One region of the Flexivirga sp. YIM B11880 genome, then DNA from elsewhere that is predicted to be linked to it. Evidence: predicted binding sites of a transcription regulator. Region 1 holds the regulator's gene; each other region holds the start of a gene.
The links. Region 1 encodes LexA, which represses DNA repair genes until DNA is damaged. Its sites were predicted from a motif close to TCGAACANNTGTTCGA; they were not measured.

Region 1 (6,497 bases):
CGGCCAGCGACCGACCACCCTCGGAGTCGTAGCCGTGCCCGGTCGCCATCAGCAGGGCGCCCAGGTTGGCGTAGCCGATGCCCAGCTGGCGGTAGTCCCGGGTGGTCTGACCGATCGACTCGGTCGGGAAGTCGGCGAAGCAGATGGAGATGTCCATCGCGGTGATGACCAGCTCGGTCACCTTCTGGAAGGTCGCGGCGTCGAACGTGTCGTCCTCGCGCAGGAACTTCAGCAGGTTGAGGCTGGCCAGGTTGCAGGAGCTGTTGTCCAGCGACATGTACTCCGAGCACGGGTTGGACGCGGTGATCCGGCCCGTCTCGGGGTTGGTGTGCCACGCGTTGATCGTGTCGTCGTACTGCAGACCCGGGTCGGCGCACTCCCACGCCGCCTTGTTGATCTTGTCGAAGAGCGTGCGGGCGTCGATCTCCTCGATGACCTCGCCGGTATGACGGGCGCGCAGACCGAACGACGCGCCCTCCTCCACCGCACGCATGAACTCGTCGGTGACCCGGACCGAGTTGTTGGCGTTCTGGTACTGGACGGAGGTGATGTCCTTCCCGCCGAGGTCCATGTCGAAGCCGGCGTCGCGCAGCGCGCGGATCTTGTCCTCCTCGCGCGCCTTGGTCTCCACGAACTCCTCGATGTCCGGGTGATCGACGTCGAGGACGACCATCTTCGCGGCCCGCCGGGTCGCCCCACCGGACTTGATGGTGCCGGCGGACGCGTCGGCGCCGCGCATGAAGGACACAGGGCCGGACGCGGTGCCTCCGGAGGACAGCAGCTCCTTGGAGGACCGGATCCGGGAAAGGTTCAGGCCGGCGCCGGAGCCGCCCTTGAAGATGAAGCCCTCTTCCTTGTACCAGTTGAGGATCGAGTCCATCGAGTCGTCGACCGACAGGATGAAGCAGGCCGAAACCTGCTGGGGCGACTTGGTGCCGACGTTGAACCACACCGGTGAGTTGAAGCTGAACACCTGGTGCAGCAGGGACCAGGTCAGCTCGTGCTCGAAGATCTCCGCGTCCTCGTCGGTGGCGAAGTAGCCGTGCTCCTTGCCGGCGCGCACGTAGGTGAGGACCACCCGGTCGATGAGCTGCTTCAGGCTGCTCTCCCGCTCCGGCGTGCCGACCGCGCCCCGGAAGTACTTGGTGGTGACGATGGTCGAGGCGTTGAGCGACCAGCTGTCGGGAAACTCGACACCGCGCTGCTCGAAGATCGTCTCGCCGGTCTTCCAGTTCTGTTGGACGACGTCGCGTCGTTCCCAGGTGACCTCGTCGTAGGGGTGCACACCCGGTGTGGTGAAGATGCGCTCGACGGTCAGCCCCTTGCGAGCGGAGTTGCTGCGCTGTGCCTGGGGGCCGGCGTCTGCCGTGTCGGTCATGTCCAACTTCCTTTCCACCTCACGGTGGTCGACTGTCGCTGCTGTCTGGTCTGTCGATCTGGTGCTGCTGATGCCCGGGACGATCCGGAGCCGATCTCAGTCGCCCGTGCGCTGCCGCTCCGGCTCGATGCCGGTCGGTGGTCGCTCGGCACGGAGCAGGGCGATCGCCGACTCGAAGTCTTCGAGACCCTCGAACGCCTGATAGACGCTCGCGAACCGCAAATAGGCCACTTCATCGAGGCTGCGCAACGGGCCGAGGATGGCCAGGCCGACGTCGTGGGCGTCGATCTCCGCAGCGCCCTGCGCCCGGATCGACTCCTCGACCTCTTGGGCCAACAGCGCCAACTGGTCCTCGGTGACCGGCCGGCCCTGACAGGCCTTCCGGACGCCGATCAGCACCTTCTGGCGGCTGAACGGCTCGCTCGCACCGGACCGCTTCACGACGGTCAGGCTGGCCGTCTCCACGGTCGAGAAGCGCTTGCCGCAGGTGGGACATTGACGTCGCCGCTTGATGCAGGTGCCGTCCTCGCTCGTGCGGCTGTCGACGACACGACTGTCGTCGTGCCGGCAGAACGGACAGTGCATGTGCGACCCCTCTCATGCGTCTGCCGAGCAAGGCCATCCGGCCGCCCGAATCGCCGCAACCTGTGGACGAGGTTGTGGGAAAACGGTGGACGAACTGGGGATGACCGGACTCTGCGTGTGGACTAGATGTGGATAAATTGCATCCGTGTAACTACTAGATATAGGGATGTTAAGCCGATCTCACCACAAGCGCAAGAGCCCGCGTGTCGCACCCGAAAAGCGCTGGTCAGCCGCTCGGAACGGCGCGCCGGAAACCCTCAGCGCGGCAGTTGTAACCGCTCACCGGCGACCACCTGCAGACCGTTCAGACCATTGGCCAGCGCCACCTTGGTGACCGCGTCGGACACGGCGAGCGACGGATAGGCGCCGTGTGCGACCTCGGACAGCGTCTGCCCGGACTGCACGGTGACGGTCCGTGGGGAAGGAGCCGGCGTCGCGGCCCACGCCCGGGCAGCGGCGCCGCCACCGGCGAGCAGCGCAAGAGCGACCAGCACACCGACGAGGCGGCGGCCTCGACCGGTCAGCCGAAGTCCGGCCGGCTGGACCCGCACGCCGACCGAACGCCCGCCCCCGCGTGCCGCCGGGCCGGTCGGCACGGTCCGCAGGTGCCGGCGGGCTCTCCGCGCCGCGCCCGGCTGGACCGGCGCATCCCATTGGATCAGTGCACTCATCTCTTCCTCCTGAAACTCCGGTGCGGTCACGGTCGCACCACTCGGTCGGCAGACCTGCTCCGAACATTCGTGCGATCGGACGCCTGTCCGATGTATAGCACGAACGTTCGATGTGGTCGAGACACGCGTCGTACAGATGTTTGGAACTTGTGTCCGAAACCCATACGCTGTTTTCACAAAGCCAAGGCAAGCACCGACCACCGACAACCCGTTCGGACAGCCGTCCGCACACACCGCTCGCCGGACGCTTTCGAGCAACTTCGCCGAGGAGGAATGACAGCGATGGCACAGGTGCACGAACTCCCTGACCGCAGGGGCGAGGGCCTCACGACCCGGCAGCGGAAGGTGCTGCAGGTGATCCGCAACTCGGTCGACAGGCGGGGCTATCCGCCGAGCCTGCGCGAGATCGGCGATGCGGTCGGCCTCACCAGCCCCAGTTCGGTCGCGCACCAGCTGACGATGCTCGAGCGCAAGGGCTACCTGCGCCGCGACCCCAACCGCCCCCGTGCCATGGAGGTGATCGATCCGGACGCGACCGACATGCGCGGCTATCGCGGAGGGTCGAGCGTGCGCGGAGCCGACGACTCCGGCATCGACGAGACGGGGCTCGGCGACCAGCGCCCCGCGGCGTCATACATCCCGGTGGTCGGCCGGATCGCCGCCGGCGGCCCGATCCTCGCCGAGGAGGTGGTCGAAGACGTCTTTCCGCTGCCCAAGCAGATCGTCGGCGAGGGGGACCTCTTCCTGCTGAAGGTGGTCGGTGACTCCATGGTCGACGCGGCGATCTGCGACGGCGACTGGGTGGTCGTGCGCCAGCAGCCGACCGCCACCAATGGCGACATCGTGGCCGCCATGCTCGACAACGAGGCCACCGTCAAGACCTTCAAGCGGGCCCGCGGGAAGGTCTGGCTGCTGCCGCACAACGACGCCTATGACCCGATCGACGGCGACGACGCGACGATCCTCGGCAAGGTCACCGCGGTCCTGCGCCGGGTCTAGGTCAGCTCAGCCCGTCAGAGCATCGGCGAGTGCCGTCAACGTCTCACCGAGCGGCGCGTCGACGCGCACCGACACCTCCTCGTCGGTGGCGCGCGTCCAGCCATGGGTGATCACCGCGACCGGAATCCCCGCGCGGGCCGCTCGCCGCACGAAGCGGTAGCCGGACATCACCGCGAGCGACGAACCGAGCACCAGCACCGACCGCGCCGCGGCGACATACGAAAAGCATTGCTCGACCAGCGGTTTGGGCACCGACTCCCCGAACATCACGACGTCCGGCTTGAGCAGGTCCGACCCACAGACGACGCAGTGCACCAGCCGGAAACCGGCGATCAGCGACTCGGCGATCGCGACGTCGCCGTCGGGCCGCAGTGGCCCGTCCGCCGAGCGGTCGAAGTCCGGATTCGCCAGTTGGAGCCATTCGTCGACCGTGGTGCGCGCATAGCGTTCGCCGCACCGCATGCACACGACCTGCTCGAGGCTGCCGTGCAACTCCGCGACGTCGGCCGCACCTGCGGCCTGGTGCAACCGGTCGACGTTCTGGGTGATGATCGGCCCGACATACCTCGCCGACTGCAGTGCGGCCACCGCGTAGTGACCCTGGTTCGGGCGAGCAGCGGCGAAGCGCGGCCAGCCGACGTACGACCGCGCCCAATAACGCCGGCGCGCTTCCCGATCCGCGAGCAACTCCTGCGCCGTCATCGGCTGGAAGCGGCGCGTGCCGTCGGCTCCGCGATAGTCGGGTATGCCGGACTCGGTCGACAGCCCCGCCCCGGTGAGCGCGAGCACTCCCCCGCCTGCGACCAACTCGGTCAGCGCTCTCAGATCAGCTGCCACCAAGCCAAGCTCTCACACACCCGCCGAGCTGCCGATGATGGCCGCTCAAACCCGTCCCGACATACCGACCGTCGGTCCTTCGGAAAACCCGCCGAAACCTCGGAAGAATGACGTCACAAGCGTAACGATCAGCGATTCGTACGTTGGATCTCCGGTCAATAACCAAATGTTATTCTGGACGCATGATCGACGCCGCCGGCCTGCGAGTCATCAAGGCCATCAGCGACCACGGCAGCTTCACCGCCGCGGCTGCCTCCCTCGGCTACTCGCAGCCGGCCATCTCCCAGATGGTCCGGCGCCTCGAGGACCGCACGGGCACGGTGCTGGTGGAGCGTCTCGGGCGCAGCGTACGGCTCACCGAGGCCGGCCAGGTGCTGGCTCGGCACGCCAACCCGGTGCTCGCCGCGCTGGACGCGGCGGAGTCCGAGGTGGCCGCGATCGCCGGCCTGCGCGCCGGCCGCGTCCGGCTGATGGCGTTCCCGTCGTCCTCCTCCACGCTGGTGCCGCGTGCCCTCGCCCTGGTCAAGCAGCGCTTCCCGGACGTGCATGTGACCTTCACCGAAGCCGAGCCGCCCGAGTCGCTCGCGGCGCTGCGGTCCGGTGAGTGCGATGTCGCCGTCGCCTTCGCCTACGAGGGCACCGACCTGGCGCGCGGCGAGGAGGACATCGACTCGTTCGTGACCCGCAAGTTGCTGGACGACGAAGTGCGTCTCGCGCTGCCGCTGGATCACCCACGCGCCGCCTCCAAGAAGGTCAAGCTCGCCGACATGGCCGATGAGCCCTGGATCGCCGGCTGCCCTCGATGTCGCGGTCACCTGCTCGCGCTGGCCGAGCGCGCCGGCTTCAACCCGGATGTCGCCTTCGAGACCGAGGACTACGTCGCGGTGCTGGGCCTCGTCTCCGAGGGACTGGGCGTCTCCCTCGTCCCCGACCTGATCCGCCGCTCCGCCGGCAACCCCGGCGTCGTGTGCCTGCCGATGGATCCCGCCTCGCGGCGGACGGTGTATGCCGTCACTACTCCCGACCTGCAGCGCGTGCCGGCAGTGGCCGCCACGCTCGACGCGCTGTGCGAGGCGGCGCACGCCAAGGGCGTCTGCGGCGACTGACCGCCTCCGCCTCGCCGGTCACGGCCTAGCCACCAGCGGCTCCCCGTCGCGCGCGACGATCACGATGTCGCCACCCCGGTCGGTGCGCTCGACCGTCGAGTTGCTCTCGCGCAGCAGGTCGAGCGTGCGCGGCGCCGGATGCCCGTAGTCGTTGTCCGCACCGACGCTGATGACAGCGATCGGCGCGTGCAGGAAGCGCTCCAACTCCGGGGCCTGGTTGGCCGAACCGTGGTGCGGCACCTTGAGCACGTCGACCGGCGGCGCGTTCGGCAGCGCCCGCAGTTGGCTCAACAGCGTTGTGCCGCCTTCGCGTTCGATGTCGCCGGTGAGCACCAGCCGCAGTCCTTGGCTGCGCACGTCGAGCACGACGCTGTTGTTGTTCTGGATCGAGCCGGCGCGGATCAATCGGGTGGGGCCGACCACGAGCGCGTGCACCGCACCGATGTCGAGCACGTCACCGGTCATCAAGGGCCGGACCGGCAGGTGATGCTCGGCCGCCAGCTTGCGAACGAGTGGCTCCTCGCTGGCCTCGGCGTCGGTGTCCGTGGTCGTCGACGACGACACCGGCGTGACGTAGATCGGTCCCACCGCGCGGCCCTCGAACACACCGGCGAGACCGCCCACGTGGTCGGCGTGGAAGTGGGTCAGGACGACGGCGTCGATGACGCCGACCTGTAACCGGTCGAGGCACGCGTCCATCAGGTCCGGCTCCGGACCGGTGTCGACCACCACGACGTGGCCGGGAGAGGTCGCGAGCACGCCGCCGTCACCCTGTCCGACGTCGCAGGCGACAAAGACCCATCCGGTGGGCGGCCAGCCGCTGATCGGTGTCGGCGCCCAGGCGGCAGCCGCGAGCACCGCGCCGGCGCCGGCCAGGTAAGGCCGCACCCACAGGTGACGCAGCAACCAGACACCGGTGAA
Region 2 (6,497 bases), on a different contig from region 1:
CCTGGGTGGCTGGTTGAGGGCAAAGGAGCTATCGCCGAGGCCGATCCCGAGCCAAAGACGAAAAGCGCCACCAGAACGGTGGTCACCAACCAGATCGGACGCAGCTTGGCATACATGCGCAACTCCCTATCCGCGCGCCTTTGCCGCTAAAGCCAGCGAGACCACGCCCCTGAATCGACCACACGCAAGTCGCCCCATTGGTCGATTGGCTCATCATGCCAGCGGACTGACGCATCCGCGAGCGTTTTAGACGAATAGATGGTCACCTAGTGCATCCTGTGCATTTTGTGTATGAACCCCGATTGGTTGCTGGGTAACTTAGTGACCGCTCCGATATGGATGGGCTGAGAACTGAGTGCCTGAAGCGGTGACGTCACTCGCTCGTTGTGTTGAAGGGCCGGCAGCGGGTTTCCGGCCGCGAGGCAGTTGTGACATCCGTGCGGGTGGTGTCGTGATGGTGCTGGGCGGTATTCGAAATCTGAGGGACTGCAGCGCTTCCGCCAGCGTCTCCGCCGACGACTGGACCCCGACGACGACGCGACGGACGGCGGAACGAGCCGCGGACGTTCCATAGCCTGCGGAGTCGGCTCGGCGATGATGAACTGTGTGCGCTCGGGAGCCGATACTCCGCCGGAGAGCCTGCGACGACGTTGGCGGCGGAGGCACGGATAGCGGCGTCAGCGCTCTACGAGCACCTTGCGCGGCTCGGCGTTCCTCGGAAGCGCCGCTTCATCCCTGAGGAGGCCCTTCCCGAGCTGGTTCAGCTGCGGAAGGCGGCTGGACGTACCAGGCTATCGGCGAACGATATGGTGTCACGCGGTCGGCGGTCTCATCAGGGCTGAGAGCATCGGCCAGAAATTGATCTTCAGGAGGGTCTTGCGGGCTACCGCGTCATTCTTCGCTGTCAAAGGCGCCCGTGCGTGAGGCAGTCTCGGTTAGACCACCCAGCTCGGCGCCGACCTGCTTCTGGGCGTTGCTCAGGCTGTTGGATCCAGACTGTTTCAGATACACATCAAGCAGCGTCTTCGTCTCGCCAAGCTTGTCATCGTTCCAGTCACTGGTATCGCTTTGCTCAGTCAGCGAGACCACGATACTCGTGAACCCAATCGCCGGGAAAGACCAATCCTGCAGTTCACCTACACCGAAAGGGTCTACGAGGAATCGGCGTTCAGCGAGTTCGGGAGTGGCACCCGAGGTCAGCACAAGGCCTTCGACCACTGCTGCGCCAAGTGAGGCGAACTCGGGCAGACCCAGATCGCCGCTGTCGTCCTTGAGTCGGAACCCGATCACCTCCATCATGTCGGCGTAGAAGGCAACCATGGCGTCGAGGAAGGCGCGTTCACTGTCCGCTAGTGCCTTCTCAAGTGTGCTGCGGTAGTCGTTGCGCGGCAGGGACAAGAGCGCGGCGTGCAGCGTCATGTAGATGTGCCAGTCGGGGCGGTCGCGGAGAGCTTCGAAGTTCTGGAGGGCACCAAGGCGGCACATTTCGACTAGGAGCCGTCGACGGCCGACAGCTGTCCGGAACCAGGTGAGGTGTGCGACCGCTACCCGCACGGCAGTTGCTGGGGTGCCGAGGTCGAACGCTCCCTGGGCGGGGTGTGTCTCGCCAGCTAGTCGGAGTAGCAACTCGGCGTAGTACATCTCCTTGCGTGGCCAACGCTTGTAGACGGCGGAGCGCGAGACGTTCGCCTCGGCGATGACGTCCTCAATGCGCAGAAGGTCGAAGCTGACGCGCAGTCCGGCCGTGTTGACCATGCGCACACCGGCGCTGAGCATCCGCTCCACCGTCTCCGCCTCGTCGAGCCGCCGCCGTGGTTCGCCTAGGCCGAAGGGATCGGTTGCGAACTCAGCCATCGCACCATCTCCGACTGAGGACATCATGTCTGAAGTCTTGTGCTTTCCGTCGTGTGTCTGTCATAGTGGTGCCACGCTACCAGCGCGGCTACGAGAAGGCCGGAAGGATCTGGTCGAGCGAGTCAAGGGAAGAAGGGAGGTGAAGTCCAGTGGGAACATTCGATAGCTCTTCATTCTCTGACAAGGTTGGGAACGACGGCGATCGCGACATCCTCTTCAATGGTCCCGGAGATGGTGCTGACCATGGGCACGTTGTGATCGACCCGGAGGGTAATTACAAGTACGCACGCGATGTCGAGGGCAACGAGTACGACGTCGAGGGAAAGCCCTCGTGATATCTGCATGACCCGCCCATATCGATTCGTCAATTTGATATGGGCGGGTCATGTTCTTTGTTATAATGAGGGATGCATGGCGAACGTGTTTTCGAGATTAGATCACATTCCACCTTACCCGGATGATCGACGCATCCTTGTCCGGCATCTTAAAGATGTTGCCGTGAAGCTTCGAGATGGAAACGGAGATCGGCATACGATTGTGAACGAGACGGCTGGACTTTTGGCTACAGCCTACTGTCGGAACCTCTCACACGATGACCCTATTATCGCGGCCCTAGAACTTTGCGCACGTCGAGAACTTCGCGAGGATAGGGCGCCAAGCTGGAGCGAACTCGCAGCAATTTTGGAGCGCCTCTAGCGGTCGTCTGGAACATTTCCATACACTCTCCCTCCTGCCACCGCGGCAGTACCCGAGGCCCTGTGGCAGGCCTAGCGCGGACGGCTTGCTGCCTGACACCACTACGTCGCCGGCTGATCGATCCGCTCGTGGCCGACGGTGCCTGCGCGAGGCGGACAAGGACGAGATCGTTCGGTGCTCCACCGCGGGCGAGAATGCCCGGGTTGAGGAACTCGGCTTCGTCATGTCCGCCGTGCTACGGATCCTGCGCCAGCGTGGCACCGAGACCGGACCCGCGGAGTGCGCGATCGGTAGCGAATGCGGCTGAGTTGATGGGATGTGGGTAGACCGTGCGATCACCTCATCTTCGAGCGTTGCCGACATGGGTCCCAAGCGGCGGTAGGACAGAAGGAGCTGAGCGATGGTGTGACGGCACGCGGGAGGCTAGAGCCACCTTCCGCAAGGGCTTCGCGATAGGGTTGACTGTCATCGGACGCTTGTCCGAAGAGGAGGCGCGGCGTGGCAGCGAGCAACATCGAGTGGACCGAGGTGACCTGGAATCCCGTAACTGGGTGTGACCGCGTCGCAGCCGGGTGCGACAACTGCTATGCGCTTGCGCTCGCGAAGCGTCTGAAGGCGATGGGCGCTGAGAAGTATCAGAACGACGGTGACCCGAGGACTTCAGGGCCGGGCTTTGGTATCACCGTCCATCCGCAAGTACTCGGTCAACCCTTCCGCTGGCGAGGCAGCAAGGTCGTCTTTGTGAACTCGATGAGCGACCTGTTTCATGCCAAGGTTTCGATTGGATTCATCCGTGACGTCTTCGACGTCATTCGGGAGACGCCGCAGCACACGTATCAGGTGCTGACAAAGCGATCGCTACGACTCTTGCGCATGTCAGATCGGCTCGATTGGCCGGACAATCTCTGGATGGGGGTCTCGGTGGAGTGCACCGATGTCGTTGGGCGCATCGACCACCTTCGCGAGACCGCCGCGAGCATCCGGTTCTTGTCCTGCGAGCCATTACTGTCGGCACTCCCGAATCTTGATTTGGATCGCATCGACTGGGTAATCGCGGGAGGGGAGTCGGGCCCAAGAGCACGCCCAATGGACCCAGCGTGGGTTGCCGACATCCGTGATCAGTGCGTGGCGTCGGGCGTCGCTTTTTTCTTCAAGCAATGGGGCGGCCGGACGCCCAAGCAGCATGGTCGCGAACTCGATGGACGTCGTTGGAGCGAGATGCCTGAGTCGGCATTGGCGTATTAGGCGAAATCGATGGTAACTCCAGCTGCGAACTGACGCTTCCCGTTCGGCCGGCTCACCGTGAACGGCGCGGACTCTGCCCTCTCGAGCTCTCTCAGAGCCTGGGTGAGGTGAGGTTTCCGATAAGGCGTGTGAAGGACGACCCACTCTTGCAGGTCTGGGTTCACCATTACATTTTTCTGTCCGGCATATGTCTCGACGAGAGACGTGCGCAGGGGCTCAAGGCTCGGCTCAGGTTGAAACAAGACCTCCATGCCCGCAAGCCGATCCGAAAATGAGTAATCACCACCGGGGGCGGTCTTCCACATCGCGTCCTTCATTTTCTCGACACCGAGCACGGAGCGAGTTCCGTGGAGAAGGAAGTAACCAACGTTACCTGTGCGGTTTCGCATGGCAAACCAGCGCACGTAAGTGAACCCTGCTACGTCGAGCAACTGTCGTATGTAGACGTCACGGAGGTGCTCGACTCTGTCGCCACCCTTGTAGTCCGCGATGATGGCATCCACGTCAAGGCCGAACAGGTCGTTCATGTTGCCGCCCTGGTGCGGGTGCGTAACGAAGCGGTTCACGAAACCAACCATGAAATTGATAAAGACCTCGCAGCTCCGGTAGTTGAGGAGTCGCGCAATCAGTGACATCGGCATGCCGGTCCAGCCGAAAGGGTCGAGGAACGCAAACGTGGGCGCAAGGCTGGCCTGCTGCACATCGAGGTAATCGCAGATCTCAGTGGCGTGATCAGTGAAGGTACCTTCGCGTATCTCGTACTTGACATTGCCCGGCCAGGAGCCGTTCTCCGCTTCCCAAGTTGCGCGGAAATGATCGATGGCGTTTCTTAGGGAGGCGACGTTATCCGCGTCGTGTTCGATGAAGAGGAACACAAACTCGCGACGGCTCATGCGACTCCACGCCGAATGCCTTAGAAGCCTTCCCATCGCAATTATGGGCGATCCTGCGGAGCCATCGTTGTATACGCCTCGACCTGCGAAGCCGTCGATGAACAGCACGCGCCCAAAGCCGCTTGCGAGTATAGGGTACCAAGCGTCCAAGTAGGTGCCGAGGATGTCGTGCTTCGCCGCGGTGTGCTCCGGGTAGTCCCACATCTTCGGGTCGGAGTCGTCGACCATGTATCCCCCTGCGTGTGAACCGGATTCCCCGAGCTGAAATGCTGACAGCCTATCTGCACTCGTTGACGAGGATGTCTTGTTGCCGAAGGTTTCATGGGGACAATCGCATGGAGAGCACGGTCGATTCTGGGGATGCTCGGTCAGTAGCCCTACGTCGGCCAGGTCACAACACAGCAAGGGTGCTACCACCGTCTGTCATAGAGGTTGAGATGGTCTGTACCTTGAAGGCATCGGAGATCGTTGTTGGCGCCGGGCACGTGCCCAGTTGGCAACCAGTGGAGTAGGGGAACCAGATGGCGACACCGAGGCACGAGAAGACGATCGCCCTCTACGACATCCTGGATGCGGGCAGCGCGAACTTGATGCCGTACGACCGCGCGCTTCGCTGGGACGCGGCTCTCAATCACCTGGCAACGAAGCCGCTCACCGAGAGGACGATCGTCAGCACGTCTGGGCGAGACGTCATCGGATCACCCACCCCAGGCAACGAAGCAACGCATCTTCTGCTGCACAAGGCACGTGCCGACGGCGATTGGATGTCACGCGCCAACCTCCGCACCGGCACGGTCCAAGAGCTGATTGCGGCTCAGAACGAACGTTACGTGGACTCAACCGTGATCTGCTTCATGCCGGGACGAAACCGCGTTGCTGTGCTGCGCGGAGGGAACGCGGCACCGACGCACAACGACCTCATGCACTGGCTGAATGCGATGCACATGTTCCCCGACACGACCTTCGCGGTCGAGCCGGTGGTACGCGAGGCGGAGGTAGCGCGGCTCAGGTCCGCCGATGCCGCGCAGAGGATTGACGTGCGCTTCACCCCGGAGTCCCACATCGACGAAGCTGATGGATACATCGCAGATCAGGTTAGCCAGCTGCTCGACCGCTACCCGGGTGCAAGTGTGACGCTCACTGTCTCCATGGGCCGGAAACGCTACCGTGGCGGTGACCAGGATCCGCGTCGGACGTTGAAGGAAGACATGGTCGGGCTGCTGCCAATCCTCAGTCCCAGCGATCGAGCCTCCGTTGGACTCCTGTTCGAGGAGGGTCCGAACTACTCCAAGCAGCAGTTGGTAGATCTCGTCGAGCATGATCTCACCCTCAAAGCCAACCTCGTTGAGGGCGGCGACGACCGTCCGCTCCGTCTACTGAGCGCGGTTAATTACGTCGAGAGCCTCCTGCTGTTGCACCCCGAACTTGGAGACTGACGAGCGTCGGTCCGCGCCCCTACATTGGGCGGTATGACGACGGTTGGCCAGCGCGGGAACAGCTGGGCCACACCACTCAAGTGGTGGGGCGATCACCCATGGCCAGACGTCCTACTCGCCGTTGTGATCGCGCTCGCTTCTTATGGAGACTTGGTGCCTCATCCTTCAGTTATGGACCGTGCAGCGCGCCTCGGGATCTACTCGTCTGCCGGCAACATCGTCGCTGTAGTCGGTGGTCTCGCTGGCATATCCGTCTCCGCATACCTGGCTATGGCGGGAGCACGAGCACGAGCGTTGCGCGCGGGCGCAGGCAGGGCACTCACGAGGAACTGGGTTGAGACAACCCTCGCGACCGCCCTCAGCGCCCTGGTGT
Region 3 (6,497 bases), on a different contig from region 1:
GGGTTGGTCCCCATGGTGGTGGTGACCTCGAAGGGCCCGCGTCACGTCACGGACGACACGGCATACAACCACTACTCGATGCTGCTCACCATCGAGGAGGGCCTCGGGCTGCCCAAGCTGGGCTTCACCTCCGACAGCCGACAGGTTCAGCCGATGTGGCCGCTGATCACCGGCCGGTCGCACTGACCGCGGGTCACAGATCCGTGAGGAAGTCGATCAAACCGGAGAAGTAGACGTCCTGGTCGTCATACATCGCCAGGTGGCTGCCGGACGGGCAGTGCAGGTGCCGCCCGTTCGGTAGTCGCTGCGACATCATCCGCATGAAGTCGGGGTCCATGGTGTCGTGCCGCGCCCCGATCACCAGCGTTGGCACCGTGATCGCGCTCAGCTCGTCGGTCCGGTCCCACTGAGCGAGCGTCGCGTCGCTGGAGATGCCGAGCTCGCTCGGGCCTTGCATCTTGCGGTAGATGACGGGATTGATGTGCGCCATCGCGCGCTGTGCCGGCTCCGGCCACTCGGTCGCGGGCATCCGCAGCACGTGGTGGACGTAGTGCTGCTCCAGCAGCAGCTCCTCGTAGAGCGGATTGTCGACGTCACCGTCGGCCTCCAGTTGCTTGATGCGCGCCAGCTTCTCCTGATCCATGTCGGGCATGAGCACTCGCTCGGCATACGCGTTGTATGCCGGGACGCTCGACATCATGTTGGAGATCACCAGCCCGCGGAGGTGCTGCTGGTGCCGGAGCGCGTATTCGGTGGCCAGGATGCCGCCCCAGGAGTGGCCGAGAAGCACGAAGTTGCTCGCGTCCAGACCGAGCGCTGTGCGCACCTGCTCCACCTCGTCGACGAATCGGTCCAGCTCCCACAGCGATTCGTCATCGGGATGGTCACTGCGTGTCGAGCCGAGCTGGTCGTAGTAGTAATACTCGACCCCGGCCACGGGCAGGAAGCTGTCGCAGGCCTCGAAGTATTCGTGCGTGCAGCCGGGACCGCCGTGCAGCAGCAGCAACTTGAGATCGGGATTGTTGCCGACCCGCTTGGTCCACACCCGGAAGGTGCCGGACGGTGTGGTGATCGGGATCAGCCGCGCTCCCCCGCTGCGGACGTCGTCGCGTCCGCGGTAGTCGAGGTATGCCGGGCCAGATGTCAGGTGCGCCATGAGTGCATCGTCGCACCGACGCGCGAAGCGCGACCAGACCACGCTCTAACGGTCAGGCGGCGTTGCGGTTCCGGGGTGGCAGGTTGGTCATCCGGTCCGGGGTCAGGTCCCAGACCACCATGCCGTCGGGGGTGATGGTCGCGAGGTAGCCCTTGGCGTGGACCACGCTGTGGTGGCGTTTGCACAACAGGGTGCCGTTGCTTGCAATGGTGGGGCCGCCGGCCCACCACGGGATGATGTGGTGCGCCTCGCACCAGCCCGGCGGCCGGTCACAGCCGGGGAACGTGCAGTGCTTGTCCCGCACGATGATCGCGGTGCGCACCGCCCCGGTGAACAACCGCACCTCACCACCGACATCCACCGGCTGACCATTGCTGCCCAGGATCACCGGGATGATGTCCCCGGCACAGGCCAGGTGACGGGCGGTGGTCGCGTCCAGCACCTGCCCGGTCGCCGTGACCGCGAACCCCTGCCGGCCGAGCCGACGCAGCAGACCGTCCAGGCCCATCGTGACGATCACCTTGGCCGTGGAGCGCATCGCGTCCCGGTCCGCGCACCGGGCCGCCGCCCCGACCAGCTCCATCAGTGCGTCCGCGCGCCGTTTGCCCGGGGTCCGCTCATCGCGCACCGTCGCGCCGGTGCCCGAGTCCGTGCCGGGTTGCGGCCCGGACAGCGCGGTGATCGCCTCGCTCAGTTGCGCGGCGTGTCCCGGCGACAAGATCGCGAGCAGCTCCACCAACCCGCTGGGCAACTCCCGCCACGACACGGACTCGGCCCGTTGGGCCTTCTCCTCGGCGTCCGGCTGCTGATCGTCGCCGAATTCGGCGATGATGCGTTTGGTCAATCCTCGTAACTGGGCGCGGGTGCTGCCCGGTTGTATCAGCTGCAGGTAATAACCGATCACCTGCTCGCGTTGGGCGTCCGGCAGCGCCACCATCGCCTGGGGCACCTCGCCCAGCACCGTCACCAGCATCGCCGCGCTCAACCCGCCGGCCACGAACCCCGCCCGTAACCGCGCGTTCTCCGGCCGATTGAGCGCCTCCGCCGCCACCGTCAACCGGCTGGCCTCGGCCGGCTCCAGAAACCCGGCTCGGTCGGTCAGCCACTGCCGCGCGCCGCCACTGTCCGAGGCTTGCACCACCCCACGCTGGATGGCGTCCGCCAGGGCCAACACCAGCGACCGCTCCGCACCCTCGCGGACCCGCAACAACATCTCCGCAGCGTCGGCCAGGTCCGCATCGGACAACTGACCGCACGCGTCCCCCACGTCTCGGATCGGGTCCACCGCCCCGTGCAGCAGTTTCCGCGCTGCCGCCCCGGTGCCCGGCCGCATCCCACTGCCAGCTCCGGCCGGCACGCCCGCCAACACTCCCGCACCATCGGGCACGGCATACGCCGACAGGTCCACCGGATCGGGCAAACCACCAAACGCAGGACCATCCTGTCCGCGCTCGTGTTGCTGGTTTGCGTTCGTGCTTCATCATACTCTTGTTCGATGGCTTGCACAAGGGCAAAGGACTACATCTTTGCCCCAAACTAGCTGAGAAATTCGGCTTTCCATCGCATAGCCGAGACGTGGGCAGCTCCGCGTTATCCCCCGACATCTCCCGCACGATCGATACGTGATGAGGACAAACAGCGGTCAGCCAGTCCCCTTCGAGGGCGCCGCCCGGTTCTGCGAGCGCCGTCGCGACGCCAAGTGTCTCCCCGGCGACGACGAGCAACCGACCGGTCCACAGCCAACACATGCGCAGCGATCTGCCCAAACCCTTGCCTATCGTCGTTTGCGTTGCCTAACATTGTTAGGCAGAGTCAGAAGCGAGGGCGCGCTCCAACCGCGGTCTTGAGACAGGAGGTTCGGCGTATGCCACTGGGACGTGAGGCACGGCGGGACTCGGCACGCCAGGAGATTCTGCAGGCGTGCTGGACACTCGCGAGCGAGCACGGCCTGTCGGGATTCACGCTGCGCCAGGTCGCGGCAGCGGTCGGCATCCGCGCGCCGAGTCTCTACTCCTATTTCACGGCCAAGACGGACATGTATGACGCCATGTTTCGCTCGGCCGCTGAGGCGTTCTACGCGGCGGTGCAGGCCGTTCCGTCCCACCGCGACCCGGTGCGCCTACTGCGTGCGGCGGCGCGGACCTACCTGCGCTTCTGCGTGGACGACCCGGTGCGCTATCAGCTGCTCTTCCAACGGACCCTGCCCGGCTTCGAACCATCGGCGGATTCCTACGCACCGGCCGTGGACGCCTACGCCCGCATGCGGGTTCGCTTCGCGCCGATCGGAATCCACGAGCAGCGGCACCTCGACCTGTGGACTGCCCTGATGACCGGCATGGCCGCCCAGCAGCTCGCCAACGACCCTGGTGGCAGCCGGTGGACCCGCCTGGCGGCCGATGCCACAGACATGTTTCTCGCCCACGTTCGGCTGACAGGAGCACATCGATGACCACTCAGAACAACACGCTCACCGTGCACGGCCACCACCAGTGGATGATCCTCGCCGCGGAGGAATATCGCCGCCTCGACGAGGTGCTCGGCTCGCTGACCGACGACCAGTGGACCGCACCGACGGATTGCGACGATTGGACCGTCCGCGACATCGTCGCGCACCTCATCGGTGCGGCTGAGGCCGGCGCGCGGATCCGGGAGCAGTTGCGTCAGCAGCGACTCGGGCGCAAGGAGAAGGGTGACCGGCTGCAGATCGACGCTGTCAACGACCTCCAGATCCGCGAGCGGTCCGGACTGAGCCCGGCACAGCTGCGCCAGGCGCTCGTCGACGCCGGCCGACGCGGCGTGCGTGGCCGCACCCGAATGCCGGCTCCGGTGCGCGCACTGCGCTTTCGCTTTCCGCCGCCTGTCGGCTGGGCGACTCTCGGCTTCCTCAACGACACCGTCTACACACGGGATGCCTGGATGCATCGCATCGACATCTGCCGGGCGACCGGCGCCCCGCTGCGGCTCACCGCGGACCACGACGCCCTGATCGCCGCGGACGCGGCACGTGCCTGGCAGCGGGCGACAGGACACGGCGATGTGGTGCTCACCGGCCCGGCAGGATCGGCGAACCGCGCTGACGGCGACGGCGTCCCGTCCTACGACGCCATTGACTTTGCCCGCGCGCTGTCCGGCCGCGACGAACTGCCCGGCATCCGCGCCGACGTCGTGCTCTTCTGAGGTGCGCCCACCGAGGGCGTCACGGTCGCGCATGGGGAACTGGAGTGCGTCCGCCACTTGCGAGATCACCCGATGGCACGAGCAAGCGCTCGTACATCCCGGGGACCGGTGTCGGACATGCCGACCACCGGCGCGGAAAGTCACCGCGGAAAAATCGGCGCATTTCTTCCAGCACGAGCGGAATTCGGCGCAGAATGATCTCGGTCGTCCGCCACGGCGACCGCGACTCCGACTCGGGGAGAGCCGCTTTTCCGACCGCACCATTGGAGTCCTCGTGTCACGAACTCGAACCCTTCGCACGCTCATGGCCATCGCCGGCGCCACCGCGCTCGCAGGCATCGGAGCCGTCAGCGCACAAGCCGCGCCGGCAACCGGTCGCCATACGCTCAGCGGATCGCAGGCGCCGTGGGCGACTTCGGCCCACAAGATCGGCTCCGCCCACGGGGCCGACAAGGTCACGTTCCGCATCTACCTGCCGAACAAGGCGGACGCGTCCGGCTATGCGATGGCAGTGTCCACACCGGGGAACGCCCTCTACGGCAAGTTCCTCACGCCTGCGCAGTACCGCGCCAAGTTCTCACCCACCGCCGGACAAGTGGCCGCGGTCAAGTCGTGGCTGAAATCGCAGGGTGCACAGGTGGGCTCGGTGCCGGCGAACAACAAGTATGTCGAGGCAACCACCACCGTCTCGAACGCCGCAACGATGTTCGGCACGAGCTTTGCCGAGTACTCCTTCCAGGGCCGGGTGCTGCGCGCCAACACCACACCGCTCAGCGTGCCGGCGTCCGTCGGGACGGTCGAGGCGGTCATCGGGCTGGACGACTCGGCCACGCTGGCGCGGGCCGACGTCGTACCCGCGCCGCCGGTGTTCAAGAACGCGCAACCGTGCTCGGCATACTGGGGGGAAAAGACGGTCCAGAACACCGCGACTCCTGACGGCACTAAATTGCCGGACGTCCCTTCGGCATTCGCGCCGTGCGGCTATGCAGGTGCCCAACTGCAGGGCGCGTACGGCCTGGCCGGCACGATCAAAGCTGGCAACAACGGCGCCGGCGTGACGGTCGGCGTGATCGACGCCTACGCGTCGCCGACGATGAAGCAGGACCTCGACACCTACTCCTCGCTGCACGGGCTACCCAAGCCCAACCTCACGGAAGTCGTTCCGCCGGGCACCTACAACCGCGCGGTCAACAAGCAACAAGACCCGCAGGGCTGGGCCGGTGAGGAAGCGCTCGACCTCGAAGCCGTGCACACCATGGCTCCGGGCGCGAACCTGGTCTACATCGGCGCCCCGAACAACTACCGGGACCTCGACGCGATCATGAACAAGGTCGTCGACAACCACCTGGCTGACATCGTGTCCAACTCCTACGGGTATGGCGGTGAGGCGCTGCCGAAGGGCTACATCAAGCCGCAACTGGACACCCAGATCCAGGCCGCAGCGGAGGGCATCAGCCTCTTCTTCAGCTCGGGTGACAACGGCGACGAGACCGGCGGCGTCGCCGGGGCGACACCGACACCCGACTGGCCGGCATCCAGCCCCTACGTCACCGCCGTCGGCGGCACCTCGATGGGCGTGACCGCGGACAACACGCGCCTGTTCGAACTCGGCTGGGAGACCGGCAAGAGCACCCTGCAGAACGGCGCCTGGAACCCGCCGATGCCCGGTGCCTACCTCTACGGCTCGGGTGGTGGCACCTCACGGCTGTTCGCCCAGCCGGCCTACCAGAAGGGCGTCGTACCGAACTCGATCAGCGAGGTCTACGGCGGCGCCCCGATGCGGACCGTGCCCGATGTCTCCGCCCTCGGCGACCCCAACACCGGCATGCTGATCGGGCAGACGCAGCTGTTCCCCGACGGGCACAGTGCATACTCCGAGTACCGCATCGGGGGCACGAGTCTCTCCTCGCCGCTGTTCGCGGGCATGTTCGCGCTCGCGGTGCAGCAGCACGGACCCTACGGCTTGGCCAACCCCGCGCTGTATGCCGCGCGGTCAACGGCATACGACATCACCAAGAACGACCTGGCGGCCTACCCCGGCGACGTCCGCGTGGACTACGTCAACGGGGTCGACGCGAGTGGCGGCTACGTCTACTCGGCGCGGTGGTTCGACGACGACAACCCGCTGACCATCCACGTGCGTCCCGGGTATGACGACGTCACC

Region 2: a site for LexA is predicted at 3,019-3,034, ahead of ACN8HC_RS04250 (DUF5131 family protein). Genes of this name have one in related genera too.
Region 3: a site for LexA is predicted at 2,637-2,652, ahead of ACN8HC_RS09620 (HNH endonuclease signature motif containing protein). Genes of this name have one in related genera too.

Annotation. Positions count from the first base shown of each region.
Region 1 is NZ_JBMAMH010000002.1:162,895-169,391, reverse strand. Features, by position in the region: gene ACN8HC_RS05305 (vitamin B12-dependent ribonucleotide reductase) at 1-1,378, opposite strand, end outside; gene nrdR (transcriptional regulator NrdR) at 1,475-1,963, opposite strand; gene ACN8HC_RS05295 (LysM peptidoglycan-binding domain-containing protein) at 2,221-2,634, opposite strand; gene lexA (transcriptional repressor LexA) at 2,917-3,633, shown strand; gene ACN8HC_RS05285 (Sir2 family NAD-dependent protein deacetylase) at 3,640-4,470, opposite strand; gene ACN8HC_RS05280 (LysR family transcriptional regulator) at 4,653-5,576, shown strand; gene ACN8HC_RS05275 (ComEC/Rec2 family competence protein) at 5,595-6,497, opposite strand, start outside.
Region 2 is NZ_JBMAMH010000001.1:912,529-919,025, forward strand. Features, by position in the region: gene ACN8HC_RS04240 (TetR/AcrR family transcriptional regulator) at 892-1,854, opposite strand; gene ACN8HC_RS04245 (hypothetical protein) at 2,004-2,189, shown strand; gene ACN8HC_RS04250 (DUF5131 family protein) at 3,049-3,795, shown strand; gene ACN8HC_RS04255 (three-Cys-motif partner protein TcmP) at 3,792-4,916, opposite strand; gene ACN8HC_RS04260 (hypothetical protein) at 5,210-6,124, shown strand.
Region 3 is NZ_JBMAMH010000005.1:90,886-97,382, forward strand. Features, by position in the region: gene ACN8HC_RS09610 (alkaline phosphatase family protein) at 1-186, shown strand, start outside; gene ACN8HC_RS09615 (proline iminopeptidase-family hydrolase) at 194-1,156, opposite strand; gene ACN8HC_RS09620 (HNH endonuclease signature motif containing protein) at 1,209-2,576, opposite strand; gene ACN8HC_RS09625 (TetR/AcrR family transcriptional regulator) at 3,021-3,605, shown strand; gene ACN8HC_RS09630 (maleylpyruvate isomerase family mycothiol-dependent enzyme) at 3,602-4,333, shown strand; gene ACN8HC_RS09635 (S53 family peptidase) at 4,608-6,497, shown strand, end outside.